3 regions of the Kitasatospora sp. NPDC051170 genome follow, and region 2 is predicted to be linked to each of the others. Evidence: riboswitches for the same ligand, from Rfam matches in the RefSeq annotation. Region 2 holds a riboswitch; each other region holds the start of a gene.

Region 1 (5,685 bases), on a different contig from region 2:
GATCGAGACGGCGAAGCCCACGATCGCCACCGGCAGGCCGGTGAGCGCGTAGCCGACCTCGCGGAAGTAGTGCGCGGAGAACGGCGCCCGCCAGAACGGCGGCGGCTCCTCGGTGCGGCGGGCCCGGGCGGGGCGCGGGCCGGCGTCGTCGCCGTAGCCGCCGAAGTCCCACTCGGCGTCCTGCGTGACGTGGCTGCTGCTCATGTTCCGTTCCCCCGGCCCTTCGCGGTGGTTCGTACTCCTTGACGACCACCAGTCTGGCCGAACGGGGGCACCGGGGAACATCGGGAGGCCCGGCGGATCGGGGGTGGGGTTAACCCCCCTGGGCCGGCTGCCGCTCGTCCTGCCGCTCGCCCTACCACTCGTCCTACCACTCGTCGGCGAGCAGCGAGTACTGGAACGCGTCCGACCAGACCCCGTCCTTGCACACGTCGTGCCGCAGCCGCCCCTCCAGCTGGAACCCGAGCCGGGTGAGCACCCGCGAGGAGGCCGGGTTGCCCACCTCGACCACCGCGACCAGCCGGTGCACGCCCAGCGGGCCGAAGGCGAGGCCGCAGAGCAGCCGGGCGAGCTCACCGCCGTAGCCCAGGCCCCAGGCGTCGCGGCGCAGCGCGTAGCCGAGGTGGGCGCTGCGGTGGCGGCCGAGGAAGAGCGAGCCCTGCCCGATCGGTGCGGCCCCGGGGTCCTCGCGCAGGGCGGCGGCGAGGCGGTAGACGCGCCGGGGCTCGGTCAGGGCCTCCTCCACGTACAGCTCCAGCTGGTCGGCGCAGTCCTCCGGCGTCCGCGGTCCGAAGGGCAGGTGGCGGGTGACCTCCGGGTCGCCGAACAGCGCGTACAGCGCCTCCACCTCCTCCGGGGTGTGGTGGTGTTCGCGGACGGCGAGGCGGGAGCCGGTGAGCTGGACGGGGACCATGGCTGCCGACCCTACTCGCGCGCGGATACCGTCGGAGCATGAACGACGAAGACCTGCGGCTCGCCCCGCGCACCAGGGCCGCCGACCTGCTCGCCTGGGCGGCCGGGCAGGACCGCCCACCGGTGGCCGAGGAGCCGCTGCGGACGGTGCTGGCGCTGCTGGAGCTGGGCGAGGGCAGGATGCACGACGGCTGGCCCGAGCTGACCTCGAACGCGGTGGAGCACCTGCTGTACGAGCGGCTGCACCTGTACGTCCAACCCGCGCCGGAGGCGGACCCCCTGGCGTACGGCGACGCCGTACGGCTGCTGGTCGACCACCAGCGGGCGACCAAGCGGCTCAACGCCAAGCGCCAGGAGCGGCTGCACGCCGAGGCCGAGTGGCAGGGGGAGGTCGCCGCGGGGCTGCTGCGCCGCGCCGACCTGGTGACCTGGCCCCGGCTGTACGCCCTGCTGCTGCACGCGCACGGGGTGGACGTGTCCGACGAGGCCGCCGTGCGCGACTGGCTGGGCGCCTTCGCCGAGCTGGGCGAGGAGGAGCGCCACGCCGCGTTCGAGGCGCTGGCCGAGGCCGGGTGGCTGGACGAGCCGGACGAGCGGGGCTGGGGCCCGGCCCGGGCGCTGTCCGTGGGCATGGCCACCGACGGCGCACGCCGGCTGCTGGAGCACGGGCTGATGCGGCGCAGCTACCGCAACCTGGCCGAGCTGACGGCGCTGGGCCGGCCGATGCCGGAGGAGCTGGCCGGGGACTTCGAGGGGCTGGAGGACGCGGCGGCCCGGGCGGCGCTGGAGCTGTTCGGGGAGTGGACGGTGCCGGGGCTGGCGCGGCTGCTGGTCGAGGAGTTCCCTGAGCTGGCGCCGGAGCCCGGTCCGGAGGAGATCGACGCGTACCTGGCGCAGGTGCCTGCGGAACCCGGGGAACAGGCGGACCAAGCGGAACTACAGGAGTAGTGGCACTACGCGAGTAGTGCCACTACTGGAGTAGTCCCACGACGGAAGCGGTGCGAGAAGGGCCCCGGCGAGCGCCGGGGCCCTTCCGCGATCCGTCAGGGGGTGAGGCCCCGCTGCTCGAGCCAGGTCTCCGGGTCGACCGGGGCGCCGCCGCCGGGGCGGACCTCCAGGTGCAGGTGCGGGCCGGTGACGTTGCCGGTGGCGCCGACCTTGCCGATCTGCTGGCCGCCGGTGACGCTGCCGGAGCCCTTGATGATCGAGGAGAGGTGGCAGTACCAGATCTCGGTGCCGTCGGGCAGGGTCTCGACGATCCGGTAGCCGTACGAGCCGGACCAGCCGGCCGAGGTGATGGTGCCCTGGCCGATGGCCATGACCGGGGTGCCGGTGTCGGCGGCGAAATCCAGGCCCGTGTGCAGGTGGGCCCAGTAGCGGGCGCTCTGGCCGTAGTGGGCGGAGAGGCGGTAGTCGGAGACCGGCAGGGTGAGGGCGGCGGCCTTCTTGGCCTCGGCCTCGGCTGCGGCCTTCTTCGCCTCGGCCTCCTTGGCGGCGGCCTTGGCCTCCGCCTCCTTCGCGGCCTGGAGGCGGGCGCCCTCCTCGGCGGCGGTGCGCTGGCTGTCGGCCTGCTGCTGGATGCGCGCGGCGAGGGCGAGGCCGGGGTCGGCGGCGAGGGCGACGGGGGTCTCGTCGGGGGCCTCGACGGCGGGGGCGGCGGCCGGGGTCGCGGAGGCGAAGCCGGTGGCACCCAGGGTGGCGGCGACGGCGGTGACGCCGAGCAGCGGGGAGGCGCCGCGGGTCTGACGCGGCATCCGGTGGCGGTTGGTCTCGGTCTCGGCCGCGAGGGGGCCGTCCGGCTCGAAGCCGTCGTGGCCGGGATGTTCGAGCAGCTGGGTACCGGCTGCGGGGCCGGCCGGGTGTGCCGGGGTGTGCGTCGACGCCACGGGGGCGCGCTCCTTTCCTTCCCTCGCGCCTACCGGGTTAGCTGACGGGTTCGGAGCAGGAAGGTCTCCTACGGCCGGGCCGGAGCCCCGCCGATTCACCCCAAGGAACGTGGTTCCCCGGCTCCCTGACCTGCCCGAAGGCCGGCCGGTGGGATTAGGCGACGGCGCACGGTGCCGTCTGGGTACGGCGTTGAAGACCGCGCTGCGTTATCAAACGTTAATCCGAGGAGGCTCTGATTCCAAGCCGTTCGTCCGGGACGACCGGGAAGCGGGTGAGGGGACGTCAACGAACGATCCCCCGTTGCACGGCCCCGACTGAGTACCGCTACTCATGTGCCAAGGGCCGGAGCGCACGCATGCTGGGCGCCATGAGCGCACCGATGCAGTCACGCACCACGGCCGCGTACTACGTCCAGGCCGTCCTGTCCTTCGGCGTCTCCGCCACGGCCCTCGCCGCGGGGATCGCCTATCTGCCGGTCGGGGGGTGGGTCCGCGCCTTCCTCGGCGTGGGCCTGCTCTACACCGTCACCTCCGCCTTCACGCTGGCGAAGGTGATCCGGGACCGACAGGAGGCCGGCGACACCGTCGCCCGGGTGGACCAGGCCCGGCTGGAGAAGCTGCTGGCGGAGCACGATCCGTTCCAGGGGGCCTGACAGGGCCCCGACCTGGGAATCCTCGATCCGTGGCGCCGATAGCTTGACAGCTAAGGCTATTAGCCTTAGCTTTATGGCTATCGGCAGCACCGCGCAGCACCCCGCACCGGACCGAGGAGAGAACCCATGAACGGCACCACCGCCCCCGCCACCCAGTACCTCGACCTCCCCGGCGGCCGGATCGCCTTCGACGACACCCGGCAGGGCGAGGGCCTCCCCGTCCTCCTGCTCCCCGGGATGCTCGACAGCCGCACCGCGTACCGCCACCTCAGGCCGCTGCTCACCGCCGCCGGCCGACGGGTGATCACCATGGACCTGCGCGGCTTCGGCGAGTCCGGCATCGCCTGGGACGACTACTCCCCCGCCGCGGTCGCCGGGGACGCCCTCGCCCTCCTCGACCACCTCGGCATCGAGCGGGCCGTCCTGGTCGGGCAGTCCTACACGGGCGCCACCGTGGTGCGCGCCGCCCTCGACGCGCCCGGGCGGGTCGCCGGGATCGCGCTGATCGACGCCTTCGTCGAGAACCCGCCCAGCGGGCTGATGAAGGCCGTCATGAAGGTGATGGGCACGATGCTCGTCCACTGGCCCGCCGCCTGGGGCTTCTACCTCCGCAAGATGGCCTACCCGGGCGCCAAGCCCGCCGACTTCGAGGCGTACGTGGACGGGCTGGTCGCCGCCCTGCGCACCCCCGGCCGCAAGGTCGCCACCCGCGGGCACGTCGGCGGGGACTCCGCGCCGGTGGGCTGGGCGGCCGGGGTGCGGTGCCCGGCGATCGTGCTGATGGGCAGCAAGGACCCCGACTTCCCCGACCCGGCGGCCGTCGCCGGGCGGCAGGCGGCGGCGCTGCGGGCGGAGAAGGTGATGATCGAGGGGTCGGGCCACTACCCGATGGCCGACAACCCGCAGGCCGTCGCCGAGGCCTTGCTGCCCTTCCTCGCCGAGCGCGGCTGACACCGCGAGCCCGCACCCGGTCCCGCTCCCGACCCCGATCACGCGCCCGATCACGCGCCCGCCCCTTCGTACGGAGAGAGACACCCCCATGCCCCGCGTAGGACTGAACCCCGAGCAGGTCGTCGACCACGCCCTCGGCCTCATCGACGAGCAGGGAGCGGAGGGGCTGACCCTCGCCGCCGTCGCCGCCCGGGCCGGTGTGGCGACGCCCTCGCTGTACAAGCACGTCAGCGGCGGCCTGACCGAACTGCGGCGGCTGGTCGCCGTCCGCGTCACCGGGGAGCTCGCCGACCGGCTCGCGGAGGCGGCCGTCGGGCGCAGCGGGGACGACGCCGTCGCGGCCGTGCTGCGGGCGTACCAGGCGTACGCCACCGCGTACCCGCACCGCTACCACGCGCTCCCGCAGGCGCCCCAGCCCGACGAGGACCTCACCCGGGCGGCGGGCCGGCTCGTCGGGGTGATCATCGCCGTGCTGCGCGAGTACGGGCTCGACGGCTCCGAGGCGATCCACGCGGCCCGGACGGTGCGGTCGATGGCGCACGGCTTCGCCGCCCTGACCACCTCCGGCGCCTTCCAGCTGGCCGAGGACCTGACGACCACGCACGACCGCCTGATCACCACCCTCACCACCGCTCTGCGCGGCTGGCCCGGAGCGCCCGCGCCGCGCTGAACCCCCGCTGAGCCCCCGCCGAGCCCCCGCCGAACCGTCGGCGGGCCGGGACGCGCGGGGCCGGTGGGGCGGGAGTCGGGCGTGGGCGAAATGGGGTATGAAGAATCAGTGCGCCCCGCCGAACCCGCCGCCGAGCCCGCCACCGAACCCGCCGCCGAGCCCGCCACCGACGAGACGATCCGGACGACCCCGCGCAGCGCGATGCGGTGCGTGCGGCTGCTGCTCGGGTGCGGCAGTGCGGCCGAGCTGCTGGGGACGGTCCTGGACGAGGGGCCCGGGTGGATCACCGGGGAGGGCTCGGCCCTCTACCTGGTGGACGCGGGCGGGATGCTGCGGCTGACGGCCTCGCACGGGCTGCCCGACTGGGCGCACGAGCGCTACGGCGTGGTCGACCCGGCCGGGGACCTGCCGGCGGCGATGGCGCTGCGGCTGCGCCGCCCGTACCTGATGAGCCCCGAGCACACCAGCGTCGACTACCCGAACAGGAACACCGGGATGGGCACCGGCATGGTCGCCGTGGTGACCCTTCCGATGGTGGTGGACGAGCAGCCGGTCGGGGTGCTGGCCCTGGCGCTGGCCCACCGGGGGACGGTGCCGCGCCGCGACCTGGACG
Region 2 (5,685 bases):
CGGCCGTGATCGTCAGCACCGGCTTCCCGGGAATCGCCGAGAACCTGATCACCCGCTTCAACTACCCGGGCGCGGCGCTCAAGCTCCTCCAGGAGGGGAGGATGCAGCCGACCGTCATGGTCCTGGTGCGCCCCTCGCCGGCCCTGCCGCAGGACACCGAGTGCGAGGACGTCCCGAACGGGGCGCAGTCCGACACGTACTTCGCCAAGGACGTGCCCTCCGCGATCCAGGCCAGCTACCGGGTCTCCACCGATCCGCAGGCGTGGGCGTTCATGGGCAACTCCACCGGTGGCTACTGCGCCCTCAAGCTGGCCATGCGCCACCCGGACGTCTTCCCGACGGCCGTCGCCCTCTCCGCGTACTACGACGCCCCGACCGACGACCCGACCACCGGCGACCTCTTCGGCGGCAGCGAGCAGCGCCGCCACGAGGCGAACCTGCTGTGGCGGCTCAGGAACCTGCCGCAGCCGAAGGTGTCCGTGCTGCTGGCGGGCACCAAGAAGGGCGACGGGAACTACCGGCAGGAGACCGAGGCGTTCGTCGACGCGGTGCAGAGCCCGATGAAGGTCTCGTACAGCATGCTCGAGAACGGCGGCCACAACTTCGAGACCTGGAGCGCGCTGCTGCCCTCCTCGCTGGAGTGGCTCTCCCAGCACCTCAAGGTCCCGGACCGGCCGGCCGCGTCCGCCACCGCCTGACAGGGCAGCGGCGGGGCCCGGGACCGTACGCCGGTTCCGGGCCCCGCCGCCGTTCCGTTCGTACGGGAAGGCGCTCGGGAAAGCGCTCAGGCGGGCGCTCGGGAAGGCACTCGGGAAGGCGCCCAGGAAGGCGCTCAGGCGGGTGCTCAGCCCACCCGCTCCAGGGTCCCGGTGTGCAGCTGGCCGACGCGGCCGCCCTCGCCCTCGAAGGTCCAGAACGCCCGGACGGTGAGCCTGGCCAGGTCCATCACGTGGCTGACGGTGATGCCGCTGCGCTCCGTCCAGCTCACGAAGTAGATCTCCGGCGCGACCTCGGCCACATGCAGGCCCACGTCCTCCCACTGGCCCGCCGACTCACCGAGGCCCTCCCAGCGCAGCCGTGTGCCGTCGGCCGAGTAGGTGTTGCGGAACGCCGCGCCGTTGTCGACCCGGAAGACGTAGGTGCGGCCGGCGAAGCCGGGCAGGGACGTGGTCATGGTGGGGCGGCTCCTCGGTCGGGAGGTGGGCGGGCAAGGCGTCGGGCTGGTGGTCCCGGTGTTCCCACGCGCTCTTGTGCAGTGCGTAGGAGGACAGGCCTCCAATTTATCCGACTGGGCCCACACGGGCGGCGCCATTCTCCGGTATGGAGTCGGCCGGGCCCGTACGCGCCACCCCGGCGTGATCAACTCGCCCGCCACGCAGCGTGGTTGATCGACACCACTGTGAGGTGCGCGACAACGGGCCCCGGAGAGTTGTCCGCCCACGGACGAGTTGCCTAGCCTGCAACCGTCGTCCGCCCCCGCGGACCCCGCCGCCGGGACGCCGAGTCCCGTCCACCCGCCGGCGGGCAGTCGAGCACCACAGTGGACGGGAGCGGGGGAACCAAGGTCAGTGCCCGGCCCTGCGCTCCCGCGCAGCGGCCGCGGCTTGGGGTGAAGCCGCCTCCCACAGGCGGCCGGGCTTCCTCGGCCCGAACCCGACAGCTCACCTCGCAGGCGTCGCAGAGGACACACCATGCTCAAGCCTGCCCGGGCCCGCCGCGTCGCGCGCCACGCCCGCCCCTCCCACCGCGGCCGCAACGCCGCCCTCGCCGCCACCGGCGCGCTCGCCATCGGAGGCGCCGGCCTCCTCGGCCTCCCGGCCGCCACCGGCGCCCAGGCCGCGACCGCCCCGACCGTCACCCAGGACCGCCTGGCCCCGGCCACCATGGTCGCGAACAAGGCCACCACGGCCTCGCTCACCCTCCACTCCTCGGCCTGCTTCACCGCGAAGACCGTGGGCGTGGGCGTGCGCGACGCCGCCGGCACCAACCTGGACTTCCCCGGCAACGCCTCCAACGTGCGGATCTGCCCCAGCGGCCTGAGCTTCACCAGCGCCGCCCGCACCCTGCCCGCCGGCACGTACACCCAGTTCGGCTTCTGGCAGGACCAGGCCGGCGCCTGGCACAACCTGGCCTCGCAGAAGCTCGTGGTCTCCACCACCGCGACGCCCACCCCGAGCCCGACCCCGACCCCGACCCCAAAGCCCACGCCCACGCCCACGCCGACTCCGACTCCGACTCCGACGCCCACCCCGGCCCCGAACCCGCAGGCCGCGCCGATCGCCGGCAAGTCGATGGCCTTCTACGAGGAGTTCAACGGCCCGATCGCGTACGGCTCCCGCTGGACCGGCGACCAGAGCAGCTCGTACCACTACAAGACCCACAACCCGGACGACAACAAGCTCGACTGGATCGACCAGAGCAAGGTCTCCGTCTCCGGCGGCGTCGCCACCTTCACCGCCGCGCCCGGCAGTCACACCCTGGAGAACGGCAAGCAGGCGTGGGACGCGGGCCTGCTCACCACCGAGTACTCCAGCCAGGGCTTCAAGGTGAAGGCCGGCGACTACGCCGAGACCCGCGTCAAGCTCCCGGCGGGCACCGGCGCCTGGCCGGCGCTGTGGACCTGGAACGGCGACAGCGGCGCGCACGGGGAGATCGACTCCTTCGAGTACCACCCCGACAACCCGAACCTGCTCGAGCTGACCAACCACGTCAACCCCAGCAACCCCGAGTACTGGACCAACCCCAAGACCGTCGCCAAGGATCAGTGGGTCACCATCGGCACCTACTACGGCGCCAACTCGGTGGACTGGTACGTCAACGGCGTCAAGGTCCACTCCGACGGCAAGGGCGTCGGCGCCAACTGGTCCGCGTACCTGATCCTCAACCTGTCGGTGTCCGCCGGGAAGTACCACCCCTCCCCGCAGGGCAACACCCCGATCACCATGGCCGCGGACTACGTCCGCGTCTACCGCTAGGAAGCGCGGACGGGACGTACGGACTGTCAGGACGGACAGGTAGTACGGACTGTTGGGACGGACTGTCAGTACGGACGGCCCGGAGGACGTCACCCGGCAGCCGGTTCGGCGACCGTGAGGTCGTACGGCTGCCGGGTGCCCGCGTCCTCCGGGTCGTCCGCGCTGCGCACCGCGACCCAGCCGCCGCCGAGCCGGCCCGGGCGCAGCTCCGGGTCCAGGCGCACCGGCACCAGCGCCGTCGCGGTGCGCAGTGGCGGCAGCCCGGGGCCGAAGACGCAGCGCACCAGGCGGCCGCGGCGCAGCACCTCGCAGTCGGCGGGGAAGTACGGGCCCTGCGGGGAGACGCCCTGCGGCAGTGCGACCAGGACGGTGAAGGGGGAGGCCGTCGTCTCCGGGCCGCGGTTGGCGACGAAGGCGTGCACGGTGGTGGTGCCGCCGGGCGGGGCCGGGTCCGGGTCGATCCGGACGACCTCCAGCTTCGAGTCGGAGGCCGCGGGGGAGGGCGCGGGGGAGGCCTGTGCGACCAGGACGGGCGCGGGCGGTGCCAGGGACGACCCCGGGGTCAGGAGGGCGGCCGCGCAGACCGCCGCCGCGACGGTCCTGCCGACGACGACGCCTCCCTGTGCTCGTCCGCGCACCACCATGTCCGGCTCACCCTGCTCTCGTGCCGCGCCCGCCCGCACCGTCGCGGGCGGCGTCCGCACCAGGGTGGCGCAGCCGCCGCCGCGGCCCGGGTGCAACCCGCCCGTCGTCCGCCCGAAAGGGGGAGCGGGGGAGCGGGGACGGGGGAGCGGGCGGTTTGTGGTCGCGCCGGAGCGTCAGGGCGCGAGGACCTGCCCGAGCCGTGCGGCGATCCCTTGCATCACCGGCACCAGCGCGGCCGCTCCGGTCTGTTCCTCCAGCGCCCGGACGCGGGCCTCGGGGCCGGAGACGGACAGCGCGGTGGGCGTCGGCGCGCCCGGGACGGCGAGGGCGATGCAGCGTACGCCGATCTCCTGCTCCTGGTCGTCGACCACGTAGCCGCGCTCGCGGGCCTCGGCGAGCTGGCGCATCAGCTCCTGCGGGTCGGTGACGGTGAACCGGGTGTGCGCGGGCAGGGGGTTGGGGCCGAGGACGGCGCGTGCCTCGTCCTCGGGGAGCTGGGCGAGCAGCGCCTTGCCGACGCCGGTGCAGTGCGGCTGCACCCGGCGCCCGACCTCGGTGAACATCCGCATCGAGCGCCGCGACTGCACCTGCCCGACGTACACCACCTCGCCGCCCTCCAGCACCGCCAGGTTGGCGGTCTCGCCGGTGGCCTCCATGAGCTCGGCGAGGTACGGGCGGGCCCAGCTGCCGAGCAGGCGTCCGGCGGTCTCGCCGAGGCGGATCAGCCGGGGGCCGAGGGTGTAGCGGCGGGCGGTGTCCTGGCGGACGTAGCCCTGCTGGACGAGGGTGCGGACCAGCCGGTGGATGGTGGGCATGGGCAGGCCCGAGCTGCCGGAGAGCTCGCTGAGCGTGGCCACGCCGCCGGAGTCGGCCAGTGCCTCCAGGAGCTGGAAGGCGCGTTCGACGGACTGCACGCCGCCACTCGCGCGGTCGGCGCCGGTCGTCGATGCTGATTCGGGGGTACGGGCCACCGGAGTTCCCTTCGCTGTCGGGGCGGAGTAGAGTCCCGGCGATCTTTCAACAACCCGTTGAAATTCTGTATCGCGGAAACTAGTGTCCACCTTACAGAATCGGACTCGCCGACAGGTGGGTTCCGACCGCGGAAGTCAGGCTCAACCGTCTCTAGGAGTGTCCTGCTCATGGCTGCAGATCCCGTCACTGTCGCCGGTCCGAACATCCCCCGGGCGCAGGAGGTGCTCACCCCGGAGGCGCTCGACTTCGTCGCCGGACTCCATCGCGCCTTCGAGGGGCGACGGCAGGAACTGCTCGCCCGGCGCCGGGCCAGGCGCGCGGAGATCGCCGCCACCGGTACCCTGGACTTCCTCCCCGAGACCGCCGGCATCCGCGCCGGGGACTGGAAGGTCGCCGAGGCGCCCCGCGCCCTCCAGGACCGCCGGGTCGAGATCACCGGGCCCACCGACCGCAAGATGGTCATCAACGCCCTCAACTCCGGTGCGCGGATCTGGCTCGCCGACTTCGAGGACGCCACCTCCCCGACCTGGGAGAACGTGATCGGCGGTCAGATCAACCTGACCGACGCCTTCGAGGGCCGCATCGACTTCACCACCTACGCCGGCAAGTCCTACACCCTGAGGCCCGCCGCCGAACTCGCCACCGTCGTCGTGCGCCCGCGCGGCTGGCACCTCGACGAGAACCACCTGCTGGTCGACGGCACCCCGGTCGCCGGCGCGTTCGTCGACTTCGGCCTCTACTTCTTCCACAACGCCGCCCGGCTGCTCGCCAGGGGCGCCGAGGACCCGAACTCCGGCCCCTACTTCTACCTGCCGAAGACCGAGAGCCACCTCGAGGCCCGGCTCTGGAACGACGTGTTCACCCACGCCCAGGCCCGACTCGGCATCCCGCCCGGCACGATCCGCGCCACCGTGCTGATCGAGACCATCACCGCCGCCTTCGAGATGGACGAGATCCTCTACGAGCTGCGCGAGCACGCCGCGGGCCTCAACGCGGGCCGCTGGGACTACCTGTTCTCGATCGTCAAGAACTTCCGCGACGCCGGGCCGAACTACATCCTGCCCGACCGCAACACCGTCACCATGGCCTCGCC
Region 3 (5,685 bases), 190 kb from region 2:
CGCCGGACGCGCAGCCGTCCGAGGTGCGGACGGTCGTGGCGAGGCCCCGGGAGGACCACACCCCGGGCGCCGTGGGACTCCCTGCCCGTACGCCCCGATCGACCCGTACAGACCGATCTACCCGCACAACCCGCGCAAGCCGATCGACCCGATCGACCCGTACGGACCGCGCGATCCTTACGCGGCGCTCGACCCGAACGCAGTGCCCCGGCTCTGCCCGCCGCCCTTCGACGCGGCGCGAGGCGCCCCGGTGAGGACCCCGCGGACGACTCCGCGGCGGGCTCCGGACAAGACAAAGGCCGTCGTGGTGTCAGCACCCACGACGGCCCCCAGATGAGGTGGCGGCGGCCCCCGTCAGACCGCCAGGTGGTCGAACTCCCCGTCCTTGGCACCCAGCAGCAGGGCCTCGATCTCGGCCCGGGTGTAGATGAGCGCCGGCCCCTCCGGGAAGCGCGAGTTGCGCATCGCGACCTCGCCGCCGGGCAGGGCCGCGAACTCGACGCAGTTGCCCTGGGAGTTGCTGTGCAGGCTCTTCTGCCAGACCACCCCCTGGAGTTCGGTGGCGGCCATCCCGTTGTAGGGGCCGTAGGAGCCGTGCTTGTCCTGCGAGTCGTGCATAGAAATCTCCCGAAGAGATCCGGAGTTGTCGTCCAGCGCGGCGCTCCCGGCACGCGCCGAACGAACGGACCGGCCCCGTACCGGCCCGGCACAACGCCTCACTTGACGTGATGATAGCCGCAGTGCACGTGCATCAGCACGGGACATTGCAGGTGCACAAGCCCTTTCACGGGCAGCCGCGAACTCTTCACGGACCCTTCCCCTGACGGTGCGTAAACGGACATAGCCGATGGAATCGGTGGCGGCCCGGCCACCGACCGTGAGCATCCCTCCGCTGAATGTTGATCTTCGGACGCCGGGAGTCGCACCACCGTGACCCTGCGTCAGACCCGCTCGTCCACACATCCGGGCTGTGAAACACATCACTCGCCACCGGTGCAACTTCCGGCCCCTGCGGTCGCGTCAGACGACTGCACTCCAGGTCACGGGGGCCCGGTGGGGATTCGTCCGTTTTGGACGCCTTCCTCCCCGGGCGGTGGAGGCGGGCGCACGGACCCGCCGACGCGCCCCCGGGCAGCGCGTACGGCAGCCGACTGCGGGCCTGACGGGGCGATGTCCTACGATCTCCGGCATGAGCACCGCAGCCATCCCGGGCGCGCCACTGCCCGTCCGTACTCCAGGCTCCCGTGCGCGGGGGCGCCACCGCCGTCCCGAGCGCCCCGAGATCCCCACCGGCAGCCCGGCCCTGGTGCTGGCCGTGCCCGCGACCGCAGGGCCCGAGTCCCGCTCCGTCGTCGAGGAACTCCTCTCGATCGTGCGCAGCGAGCAGAACGGCGTCCAGACGGCGGTCGGCTACCTCCCCGGCCAGGGCACCGAGGCCGAGGGCGAGCACACCGTCGCCGGGCTGCTGGCCTCGGCCGCCGAGGCGGGCCTGCCCACGCCCGTCGTGGTTCCGCTGGTGCCGGGCGCGCACGGCTTCCTGACCGACCTGCACGCCGTCGCCGCCGAGTACGGCGCGAGCGTGACCGACGCGCTCGGCCCGCACCCGCTGCTGGCCGAGGCCGTGCACGTGCGGCTGTCCGAGGCCGGGCTGGCCCGGGCCGACCGGGCGCGGCTGTTCGCCATCGCCACCGCCGCGGACGGGGTCGTGCTGACCGTCGTCGGCGGCGAGGAGGCGGCGGCCGCCGCGGGCATCACCGGCGTGCTGCTCGCCGCGCGCCTGGCCGTGCCGGTCGTCGCGGCCGCGCTGGACGTGCCCGGCTCGGTGGCCGGCGCCGTCGAGCACCTGAAGGAGACCGGCTCCCAGCGCCCGGCGCTGGCCCCGCTGGTGATCGGCCCGGAGGCGGACTCCGAGCTGCTCGCCACGGCCGCCGAGGAGACCGGCTGCCCGTCGGCGGCCCCGCTGGGCGCGTACCCGAGCGTGGGGCAGCTGATCGCCTCCACCTACCTGGCCGCGCTGCCCGCGCCCTCCCCGGAGGCCCTGGCCGAGGCCGAGGCGTCCGCGGAGCCCTCCCAGGGCTCCCGTGGCGCCCACGCGGCCGCCCAGGCGCCCGTGGAGGGCTGAGAAGCCCGCGGCGAGCCCTCGGAGGGGGCCCGGAACGGCCGAAAGGCGGTTCCGGGCCCCCTCCGCATTTCCGGTTCCGGCGCACCGACGGGGGCGCAATGTCCGTTCTGGTCTCTTTTGTCGACGAATGTCGATGAATACGGGAAATGAGCCGGCGCCCGCATCCTGGACACTCCCCCGGCACGAAAGGCGCGCCCCCTCCGCGCTCCGACGCTCCGTCACTCCCGACCTGAGGCGGAGCCAGTTCCGGGAATTCGAAGCCGCCTTGCCGATAAACGATCATTTCCGATCTTGAAATGCGCCCATTCGGCAATTTCCGATTTCCCGTGATGCACATCACAGCTATTTGCGGATTGAAGTTCGGTCTGCTTAACGTGCTCCCCGTTCGTAACCACACGGACCCAGTTCATCCGCGACGCCGAGTCCTGCCGTCGGATGTACCTGGCAGCGCGAAACGCACCACGGCAGGAGCGGGGGAACCAGGTAAGTCGCCCTCGGCCGTTCTCCGGAACGGCCAGGGGCTAGGGGTGAAGCCGCGCAGCGCGCGGCCGGGCAACTCCAGCCCGAATCCGACAGCTCACCTCGCAGGCGTGGGAGAGGACCGCGTCTTCATGCTGCCCACCAACGGCAACCGCCTGTCCAGCCGCACCCGTCGCGTGATCGCCGCCCTCGGCGTCGCGGGCGTCGGCCTCACGATCCCCTGCCTCACCACCACCACCGCCTCCGCCGCCTCCGTGGCCACCTGGGACAAGGTCGCCCAGTGCGAGAGCAGCGGCGACTGGAGCATCAACACCGGCAACGGCTTCTACGGCGGCCTGCAGTTCACCTCCAGCACCTGGGCCGCCTTCGGTGGCACCTCGTACGCCCCGCAGGCGAACCAGGCCACCAAGGACCAGCAGATCGCCGTCGCCGAGAAGGTCCTCGCCTCGCAGGGCCCCGGCGCCTGGCCCGTCTGCTCCGTCCAGGCCGGCCTGACCAAGGGCGGCGGCGCCCCGGCCGTCGACACCTCGGCCGCCAAGCCCGCCGCGAAGCCCGCCGCGCCGGCCGCCCCCGCGCAGGACCAGGCCCAGGCGCAGACCCAGCCGCAGACCCAGACCCCCGCCCAGGGCGGCAAGGGCGCCTGGGCCCAGAAGAAGGCCCAGCCGCAGGCCCCCGCCCAGCAGGCCCCGCAGGCTGCCCAGGGCACCCAGGGCGCCTACACCGTGGTCGAGGGCGACTGGCTGTCCACCATCGCGGACAAGCACAACGTCCGCGGCGGCTGGCAGCACCTGTACGAGCTCAACCGCTCGACCCTCACCGACGGCCCGGACACCATCTACCCGGGCCAGAAGCTCAGCTTCGACGAGGCCGGCACCGCCGCCAAGTCCGGCTCGGACTTCTCCTGGTTCGACCGCTCCCAGAAGTCCGGCTCCACGAACGGCGGTTCCTCCGGCAGCGGTACCGTGAACGCCAAGCCGGCCGCCCAGGAGCAGGCCGCCAAGCCGGCCAAGCCCGCCGCCCCCGCCCAGCAGACCCAGGCCGCCACCGGCAGCATGGCCGCCGCCGTCTCCTTCGCCCAGTCGAAGGTCGGCCAGGCGTACGTCTACGGCGGCACCGGCAACGGCGGCTGGGACTGCTCCGGCCTGACCCAGGCCGCGCTGCGCGCCGCGGGCATCTCCGTCCCGCGCGTCGCCGCCGACCAGGCCGCCGCGAGCACCCACGTCTCGCTGGACAGCCTGCAGCCGGGCGACCTGCTGTTCTGGTCCAACAACGGCCAGGACTCGGGCGTCTACCACGTCGCCATCTACATCGGCGGCGGCCAGTACGTCGAGGCCGCCAACCCGTCCTCGGGCGTGCGCGTGCAGACCGTCGCCAACTGGGCGCCGGACTTCGCCGGCCGCGTCTGACGCACACCGGGCGCCGATGAAGCGCCGAGGTGACCCCCCGGGGAGAGTCCTGCCACTCTCCCCGGGGGGCTTCGGCATTCGCATGGTCAAACCCCGGGCCAACGGGCATGCTGCTGCTCTGCACCCCGAGGAGGAGTCACCATGGCCCAGGTCACCGTCACGCTCGACGCCAATCTCGCGATCGACGTGATGATGCTCGCCGGTACCAAGAACCCTCAGGACGCCGTCGAACTCGTCCTGCGCGACTACCTGGCCCGAGGCCGCCGCACCGAGACCCGTACCGGTGAGTCCGCGGACGGCCACCGCCTCACGGTCGAGCGCCCCACCTCCCAGGAGGGCTGAACGCACGACGGGAGGGCCCCCGGAGAGCGATCGCTCTCCGGGGGCCCTCCCGTACCGGGGCTCAGCGCGTACGCGCCCCCGTGGAGCCGCGCATCACCAGCTCCGGCTGGAAGACGAACTCCCCGCGCTGGGCGGAGTTCCCGCCCACCTCCTCCAGCAGCGCGTCCACCGCCGCCGTGGCCATCGCCTCGACCGGCTGGCGGATCGTGGTCAGCGGCGGGTCGGTGAAGGCGATCAGCGGCGAGTCGTCGAAGCCGACCACCGAGACGTCCTGCGGCACCGCGAGGCCGCGCTGGCGCACCGCCCGGATCGCCCCGAGCGCCATCATGTCGCTGCCGCAGACGATCGCCGTGCAGCCCTTGTCCAGCAGCGCGCCGGCCGCCGCGTGCCCGCCCTCCACGCTGAACAGCGTGTGGTGGACGAGCCCCGCGGCCTCCTCGGCCCCGAACCCCAGCACCTCGCGCATCGCGGCGGTGAAGCCCTCGATCTTGCGCAGCACGGGGACGTACCGCTGCTGGCCTATCGCCAACCCGATGCGCTCGTGGCCGAGTTCGGCCAGGTGCTGGACGGCCATCCACATCGCGGCCCGGTCGTCGGGCGAGATGAACGCCGCGTCGATCCGCTCGCTGAAGCCGTTGATCAGCACGAACGGGACGCCGCGCCCGGCGAGGCGGGCGTAGCGGTCGTGGTCGGCGGTGCTGTCGGCGTGCAGGCCGGAGACGAAGACGATGCCCGCCACTCCCCGGTCGACGAGCATCTCCACCAGTTCGTCCTCGGTGGAGCCGCCCGGCGTCTGGGTGCAGAGCACCGGGGTGAAGCCGTGGCGGCTGAGCACCTGCTCGATGACCTGCGCCAGGGCGGGGAAGATCGGGTTGCTCAGCTCGGGCGTGATCAGTCCGACGAGTCCGGCGCTGCGCTGGCGCAGCCGGGTCGGCCGCTCGTAGCCGAGCACGTCGAGGGCCGCCAGGACGGTCTGCCGGGTGGCGGCCGAGACGTTCGCCTTGCCGTTGAGTACGCGGGAGACGGTGGCTTCGCTGACCCCCGCCTGCGCCGCGATGTCTGAGAGTCGCGCCGTAGTCACGGGCCCAGAGCCTATTGCACCCACGTCAGACCGCCCACCAGCCGGTGCTGTCCGGCGCGAGGACCGTCTCGCCGCCCTCGACCGCCAGGTCGGTGGAGCCGAGGAGCAGCTCGCCGGGGGCGGCCAGGCGCACGGGCTGCCCGGTGGTGTTGACGGTGCAGACGAAGGTGCCGCGGCGGAAGGCGAGCACGCCCTCGGGGGCGTCCAGCCACTCGACCCCGGTGCCGGCGCCGAGTTCGGGCCGGGAGCGGCGC

What was found. A riboswitch is a leader RNA that binds a small molecule or an ion and turns the genes downstream of it on or off. The one in region 2 is predicted to bind cyclic di-AMP.
Region 1: another riboswitch for cyclic di-AMP. It lies ahead of ACIBCA_RS14780 (M23 family metallopeptidase); the one in region 2 lies ahead of ACIBCA_RS07965 (family 16 glycosylhydrolase).
Region 3: another riboswitch for cyclic di-AMP. It lies ahead of ACIBCA_RS07150 (transglycosylase family protein); the one in region 2 lies ahead of ACIBCA_RS07965 (family 16 glycosylhydrolase).

The regions. Positions count from the first base shown of each region.
Region 1 covers NZ_JBITFA010000005.1:392,791-398,475, reverse strand. The annotation lists gene ACIBCA_RS14795 (sensor domain-containing protein) at 1-204, opposite strand, end outside; gene ACIBCA_RS14790 (GNAT family N-acetyltransferase) at 368-913, opposite strand; gene ACIBCA_RS14785 (hypothetical protein) at 952-1,860, shown strand; gene ACIBCA_RS14780 (M23 family metallopeptidase) at 1,956-2,798, opposite strand; cyclic di-AMP (ydaO/yuaA leader) riboswitch at 2,811-2,969, opposite strand; gene ACIBCA_RS14775 (YiaA/YiaB family inner membrane protein) at 3,167-3,451, shown strand; gene ACIBCA_RS14770 (alpha/beta fold hydrolase) at 3,578-4,402, shown strand; gene ACIBCA_RS14765 (TetR/AcrR family transcriptional regulator) at 4,491-5,072, shown strand; gene ACIBCA_RS14760 (SpoIIE family protein phosphatase) at 5,181-5,685, shown strand, end outside.
Region 2 covers NZ_JBITFA010000003.1:202,690-208,374, reverse strand. The annotation lists gene ACIBCA_RS07975 (alpha/beta hydrolase) at 1-698, shown strand, start outside; gene ACIBCA_RS07970 (MoaF-related domain-containing protein) at 845-1,174, opposite strand; cyclic di-AMP (ydaO/yuaA leader) riboswitch at 1,524-1,690, shown strand; gene ACIBCA_RS07965 (family 16 glycosylhydrolase) at 1,692-2,975, shown strand; gene ACIBCA_RS07960 (hypothetical protein) at 3,065-3,715, opposite strand; gene ACIBCA_RS07955 (IclR family transcriptional regulator) at 3,794-4,591, opposite strand; gene aceB (malate synthase A) at 4,760-5,685, shown strand, end outside.
Region 3 covers NZ_JBITFA010000003.1:10,719-16,403, forward strand. The annotation lists gene ACIBCA_RS07140 (DUF397 domain-containing protein) at 355-618, opposite strand; gene ACIBCA_RS07145 (hypothetical protein) at 1,190-2,122, shown strand; cyclic di-AMP (ydaO/yuaA leader) riboswitch at 2,561-2,726, shown strand; gene ACIBCA_RS07150 (transglycosylase family protein) at 2,713-4,008, shown strand; gene ACIBCA_RS07155 (hypothetical protein) at 4,150-4,350, shown strand; gene ACIBCA_RS07160 (LacI family DNA-binding transcriptional regulator) at 4,412-5,431, opposite strand; gene ACIBCA_RS07165 (glycoside hydrolase family 13 protein) at 5,457-5,685, opposite strand, start outside.